2 regions of the Aquincola sp. J276 genome follow, and region 2 is predicted to be linked to the other one. Evidence: riboswitches for the same ligand, from Rfam matches in the RefSeq annotation. Region 2 holds a riboswitch; the other holds the start of a gene.
What was found. A riboswitch is a leader RNA that binds a small molecule or an ion and turns the genes downstream of it on or off. The one in region 2 is predicted to bind thiamine pyrophosphate.

Region 1: it holds a riboswitch for thiamine pyrophosphate, as region 2 does, so the genes downstream of both, thiC (phosphomethylpyrimidine synthase ThiC) here and LRS14_RS08130 (TonB-dependent siderophore receptor) in region 2, are expected to answer to the same signal.

What each region holds. Positions count from the first base shown of each region.
Region 1 is NZ_JAJONC010000001.1:2,539,906-2,543,308, reverse strand. Features, by position in the region: gene LRS14_RS11645 (MBL fold metallo-hydrolase) at 1-685, shown strand, start outside; gene LRS14_RS11640 (LLM class flavin-dependent oxidoreductase) at 690-1,676, opposite strand; TPP riboswitch at 1,766-1,870, shown strand; gene thiC (phosphomethylpyrimidine synthase ThiC) at 1,947-3,403, shown strand, end outside.
Region 2 is NZ_JAJONC010000001.1:1,790,037-1,793,439, reverse strand. Features, by position in the region: gene LRS14_RS08130 (TonB-dependent siderophore receptor) at 20-1,957, opposite strand; TPP riboswitch at 2,218-2,320, opposite strand; TPP riboswitch at 2,381-2,476, shown strand; gene thiD (bifunctional hydroxymethylpyrimidine kinase/phosphomethylpyrimidine kinase) at 2,572-3,399, shown strand; gene LRS14_RS08120 (FAD-dependent oxidoreductase) at 3,396-3,403, shown strand, end outside.

The DNA.
Region 1 (3,403 bases), 750 kb from region 2:
GATCAACACCGGCAGCCAGCTGGTGTTGATCGACGCGGGCGCGGCCGGGCTGTTCGGCCCGTCGCTGGGCCAGCTGATGGCCAACCTGAAGGCCGCCGGCTACCAGCCCGAGCAGGTGGACGCGGTGCTCATCACCCACCTGCATCCCGACCACGTGGGCGGTGCCATGGCCGCCGGCCAGCGGGCCTTTCCGAATGCCACGTTGCACGTGGACCAGCGCGACGCGGCCTACTGGCTGAGCGAGGCGGAGATGGCCAAGGCGCCCAAGGAAGCGCAGGGCTTCTTCCAGGGCGCGATGGCCGCCGCCAAGCCGTACGCCGATGCAGGCGCACTCAAGACCTTCGACGGCAACACCGAGCTGGTGCCGGGCGTCCGGGCGCTGCGTGCCTATGGCCATACGCCGGGCCACAGCGTCTATGCCGTCGAATCCAGGGGCCAGAAGCTGGTGCTGTGGGGCGACCTGATGCATGTGTCGGCGGTGCAGTTCGCGCAGCCCAACGTCACCATCCAGTTCGACACCGACAGCAAGGCGGCGATGGGCGAACGCCGCAATGCGTATGCCGACGCGGCCAAGGGCGGCTACCTCGTGGCCGCGGGGCATCTGCCCTTCCCGGGCATTGGCCGGCTGCGGCCCGAGGCGGGTGGATACCGCTTCGTGCCGATCGACTACGTGCCGTACAAGTAAGGCATCAGCCTTCGCGCATCGCCTTGGCGATGAGCGAATAGGAGCGCCGGCGCACCAGCGGGTCGTGGGCCCAGGTGTTGATGACGATCTCGCCGAGCTGCAGTTCCTCGGCGATGTCCTTGAGCATCGCCGCCACCTGCGCGCCGGTGCCCACGAAGGCCTTGCGGCGCATCGGCGCCACCGTGGCCATCTCGGCCTCGGTGAAGCCGCGCGCGGCGACGGCGTCGGGCGGTTGCAGCGGGCCCAGCACGCCTCGCGCGCGGTCCACGCGCCAGCGCTCGCGGCTCAGCGCATGGTGGCGGGCTTCTTCCTCGGTGTCCGCGGCCAGCGCCCACACGCAGATGGTGGGCAGCGGCACGGGATGGCGTTCGCTGGGTTGGTAGAGCTCACGGTACAGGCGCAGCGCCTGCTCCACGCCCTGGCCGTCCATGAAGAAGTAGGCAAAGGCATAGGGCAGGCCGAAGTGCGCCGCCAGCTGCGCGCCGTAGTCGCTGCTGCCCAGGATCCACACCTGCGGCGCATGTGGGCCGCGCGGGTGGGCGGTGATGCCGTTGTGCGGCAGGCCGGCCGTCCAGGCCTGCAGGTCGCGCACCTGCTGCGGGAAGTGCTCGGCCGCATGATGGGCGTTGGGATTGAGGGCCATCGCGGTGCGCATGTCGCCACCGGGCGCGCGGCCCACGCCCAGGTCGATGCGGCCCGGGGCCAGCGCCTCCAGCACGCGGAACTGCTCGGCCACCTTGAAGGCCGAGTAGTGCGGCAGCATCACGCCCGCGCTGCCGATGCGGATGCGCTGCGTGGTGGCCGCCACCGCGGCCATCAGCACCTCGGGCGCGGTGCCGATGATGGTGGGCAGCGCATGGTGCTCGCTGAGCCAGAAGCGGTGGTAGCCCTCGGCCTCGCAATGCGTGGCCAGGCCCACGGTGTCGCGGATGGCGGCGTCTTCGCCATGGCCGGCAAGGGAAACGGATTGGTCGAGGGCGGACAACAGCAGGCTCATGCGGCCACGCTATCACCGCCCGCATGCCGCCGTGGGCGGCAGGGGCAACACGTTGACACCCGCGCCGCGGGCCTCCCACAATCGCCCCCGCTCCGGGGTGCAGGCCGACAGGCCCGCTGAGATGGTGAATCCGAACCCGCGAACTTGAACCGGTTAGTACCGGCGGAAGAAGAGCTGTTGTGTCAGGACGGGTGCGTGCCTTCGAGGGGCATGCGCCGGGCCGGCCTTCGGAGCATGCATCGCCACGCCACGAAGGAGACCCGCATGAACGCCCCCGACCAACTCGCGCAGTTGCTGCAACGCACCCGCGAGCCCTTTCCCGCTTCCACCAAGGCCTGGATCACCGGCAGCCGCGCCGACCTGCGCGTGCCGGTGCGCGACGTGGCCCTGAGCAACGGCGAAGTGGTCTCGCTGTACGACACCTCCGGCCCCTACACCGACCCCGCCGCCCTCATCGACGTGCGCCGCGGCCTGCCCGATGTGCGCGGCGCATGGATCAGCGAACGCGACGGCACCGAGCACTATGCAGGCCGCCTGCGCCATGGCCTGGACGACGGCCTGCGGCACGACGAGCGCGACAGCGCGCGCATCGCGCAGCTGCGCGCCGAGGCCGCGGCACTGCAGCGCACGCCGCGCCGCGCCAAGTCCGGTGCCAACGTCACGCAGATGCATTACGCCCGCCGCGGCATCGTCACGCCCGAGATGGAATACGTGGCCCTGCGCGAGAACGGCAAGCGCGAGTGGATGGCCGAGTACCTGGCCGATGCGCAGCGCGAGCAGCGCCTGGCCGGCAACGGCATGGGCGCGCGGCTGCCCGCCGTCATCACGCCGGAATTCGTGCGCGACGAAGTGGCCCGCGGCCGCGCCATCATCCCGGCCAACATCAACCACCCCGAGGTGGAGCCGATGGCCATCGGCCGCCACTTCAAGGTGAAGATCAACGCCAACATCGGCAACTCGGCCGTCACCAGCAGCATCGAGGAAGAGGTGGAGAAGCTGGTGTGGGCCATCCGCTGGGGCGCTGACAACGTGATGGACCTGAGCACCGGCCGCCACATCCACACCACGCGCGACTGGATCCTGCGCAACAGCCCGGTGCCCATCGGCACCGTGCCCATCTACCAGGCGCTGGAGAAGGTGGGCGGCGTGGCCGAGGACCTGACCTGGGCGCTGTACCGCGACACGCTGATCGAGCAGGCCGAGCAGGGGGTGGACTACTTCACCATCCATGCCGGGCTGCGGCTGCCGTTCATCCACCTCACGGCGCAGCGGCGCACCGGCATCGTCTCGCGCGGCGGGTCGATCATGGCCAAGTGGTGCATCGCCCACCACCAGGAGAGCTTCCTGTACACGCACTTCGAGGAGATCTGCGAGATCATGAAGGCGTACGACGTGAGCTTCTCGCTGGGCGATGGCCTGCGCCCCGGCAGCGCCGCCGATGCCAACGACGAAGCGCAGTTCGCCGAGCTGCGCACGCTGGGCGAGCTGACGAAGCTGGCCTGGCAGCACGATGTGCAGACCATGATCGAAGGCCCGGGCCATGTGCCGATGCACCTGATCCAGGCCAACATGGACGAGCAGCTGAAGCACTGCCACGAGGCGCCGTTCTACACGCTGGGCCCGCTGACCATCGACATCGCGCCGGGCTACGATCACATCGCCAGCGCCATCGGTGCCGCGATGATCGGCTGGATGGGCACCGCGATGCTGTGCTACGTGAC
Region 2 (3,403 bases):
AGCGAGTTTTTTGGCTACGTCAAAGGTCTAGCTGGATGGATGCGCGAAAAGTCCTGGGCGCCAGCGGATACAGGTACGCGTGGCCGAACTGGAAGGGCGATTCGCGCCAGGCGCGCTTGTCGCCCACGTTGTCTACGCCCACGCGCCAGGTGAGCTGGCTGCGCGACAGACGCTGCACGTAGCGCGCACCGAGGTTCACCGTCGTCCAGCCCGGAATGGCGATGCTGTTGTCGTCCAGCACCATCTTGTCCGCCTCGTGCACCAGGCCGGCCTGCAGCTGCAGGCCGGGCAGTGCCGCGGGGGCATAGCTGCCCGCAAGGCGGAAGGAGCGCGGCGGCACGTTGGTGGGGCGGTTGCCGTTCAAGCTGTCATCGCTGCTGTTGCGCAGCCGGGCCTGCAGCCACATCGCGCTGCCGCGCAGCTGCCAGGGCCCATGGCTCCAGCCGAGCGCCGCTTCCAGGCCGCGGTGGCGGGCGCTGCCGTCGGGGCGGCGCAGGCACTGGTCATTGGCATCGCACAGGTCGGCGGCCCGCGGGCGGTCGATCTGGAAGGCCACCAGCGAGGCGCTGACGTCATCGCGCTCGTGCTTGATACCCAGCTCGGTCTGCCGGCTCTTGAGCGCCGGCAGCGCCTGTCCTGCGTTGACGTAGAAGCTGCGGTTGGGCACCACGTCGGACTCCAGGCCCTGGCCCCAACTTGCATAGACAACCGTGGCCGGCGTCCACTGCCAGCTGGCGGCCAGCCAGGGCAGGGTCTCGCTCTGGCCGTAGCCGGTGGCGCGCGAGCCGTCGGTGCGCACGCTGTCGCGGTGCAGCCGCGTGTGCCGCAGGCCGGCCCACAGCCGCCAGTCGGCCGACAGCTGCACCATGTCGCGCAGGTACAGCTCGGTGCTGCGTTCGTCGCGCTCGGTGTTCTCGTCGGTCAGCTCGGGCGCAGGCTCGGTCACCGCCGTGCCGTCGATGTGGCCGGTGCCGGTGTAGTTGTAGGCCTGGCCCTGGGCGCGGCTCTTGAAGCGGGTGAACAGCACGCCGGTGCTGAACTGGTGGCGCAGGCCGGCCAGCACCGGGCTGCCGGCCAGTGAGAAGTCCAGTGCATCGCTGCGGCGGCGTTCGTTGTCGCTGCGGAAGTCGTAGAGGTCGAAGCTGCCGTCGCTGCAATAGCGGTCGTAGCGGTCTTCGGCGCTGCAGCCGTAGGGATAGGCCAGCCGGTCGTCGGTGCTCAGGTGCTGCGTCATGCCGTGCGCGGTGAAGCGCCAGCCCGAGCCCAGCTGCTGCTGCAGCCGCAGCGATGCGGTGTTGCCCTCCATCACCACCGGCAGCGACCAGGGCTGGTTGTTGAGGTTGGTGCGTGGGTCGATGCGTCGTGCCGAGGGCAGGCTGTCGCCCAACAGGCTGAAGCCGGGCACGCTGGGCTGGCTCTGGCGGGAATGCTCGAACTCGGCCTCCACCAGCGTGCCCGGTGCGATGCGCCAATCGCCGGCCACGGCCAGCTGGCGGCGATGACCTTCGAGCGAGCGCACCTGCGGGTCGAGATGGTCGTAGGCCGCATTGACGCGCAGGCCGAAGGCTTCGTGCGCGCCGAAGCGCTGGCTGAGGTCGGTGGCCACGCCGATGCTGCCCTGCTCACGCCACTCCAGGGAGGCGCTGCGCACCGCGGCGTCCGGCCGCTTGACCACGAAGTTCACCAGGCCGCCCGGCGCGCTGGTGCCGGCCTGGATGCCGCTGGTGCCCTTGAACACCTCGATGCGCTCCTTGTTGGCCATGCCGATGCTGGTCTCGGCATTGATGGGCAGGCCGTCGCGGCGGTAGTTGAAGCGGTTGTCCAGCGTGTAGCCCCGCACGGAGAGGAAGCTCCAGTAGCCGTCGGAGTTGTAGGCATCGGACAGGCTGGCATCCAGCCGGGTGATGTCGGACAGGCGCTCGACGCCGGCGTCCAGCAGCGCGGTGCCGCCCAGCACGGTGCCGGCAAAGGGGGGCCCTGGACAAGGGCAGCTCGCCGAAGCCGCCGATGCCCGGCGCGGCCTGCAGCGTGCGGCCGGTGATCTCCACCGTCTGCGCGGCCTGCTGGGCCCAGGCCGGCAGGCCGAGCACGCAGGCGGCGGCGGCCGCCAGCGAGTGGAGGGAAAAGCGGAACGGTGCGGAAGCCATCGTGGTCTCGGGTCGATGGCAGGGCGGCAAAGCGGAGGCTGCATGCGGCACCGCGGGCGGCGGTGCGGCGGACCAGGTCCGTCGGCTTCCCTGCGCGAGGATTACCTCAATCAGGTTCAAAGGGACTGTCTCAGTCGGCCCGCTTGCGCAGGCCAACACCCCCAGCGAAGTGCCGCAGGCCCTGAGGCCGCGGCGGGGGCGATTCTAGGGCGCGCCGTTCCGTGGCCATAATTGGCGCTTGCTAGGGGTGTCGTGCGACGCACGACTGAGAAACACCCTTTGAACCTGAACTGGGTCATGCCAGCGGAGGGAAGCAGCACCGGCCCCAGGGCGGTCACTCTTCTTCCGGCGCGCGTGCCCGCTCATGCGAAGGAAGCTGCGATGACCACCGAATCCGCCGCCCCCCGCCTGCCGCTATGCCCGGGTGCTGACCATCGCCGGCTCCGACAGCGGCGGCGGCGCCGGCATCCAGGCCGACCTCAAGACCTTTGCCGCGCTGGGCTGCTACGGCAGCAGCGCGATCACTGCCATCACCGCGCAGAACACGCTGGGTGTGCGCGCCATCCATGCGGTGCCGACGGAGGTGCTGGCCGCGCAGATCGACGCGGTGGCCGAGGACATCGGCTGCGACGCGGTGAAGATCGGCATGCTGCATTCGGCCGCCACCGTGCAGTGCGTGGCCGCAGCGATCGACCGCCACGGCCTGCGGCCGGTGGTGCTGGACCCGGTGATGATCGCCACCAGCGGCGCAGCCTTGATCGATGCCGCCGCGGTGCAGGTGATCGTGCAGGCGCTGTTCCCCCGGGTGGCGCTCGTCACGCCCAACCTGGACGAGGCCGCGCTGCTGCTGGGCCGCGCCATCGTGTCGGTGGACGAGCTGGACGGCGCGGCCAATGCCCTGCTGGAGCTGGGCGCGCAGGCGGTGCTGCTGAAGGGCGGGCACCTGCCGGGCGACACGGTCGTGGACGTGCTGAAGTCCCGCGAAGGCCTGCATCGGCGCTTCCAGGCGCCGCGCCTGCACAGCCGCAACCTGCACGGCACCGGCTGCACCTTGTCCTCCGCCGTGGCGGCGGCGCTGGCACTGGGCCAGCCGATGGCCGATGCGGTGGCTGCCGCACACGCCTACGTGCAGCAGGCCCTGCGGCACGGCGCGGCGGTGCGCACCGGTGCGGGCAACGGGCCGCTCAACCATGGCCATGCACCGCGGCCCGTGCAGCTGCGGCCGCTGGCCGGCGAGGGGCGGGCGGCATGAGTCG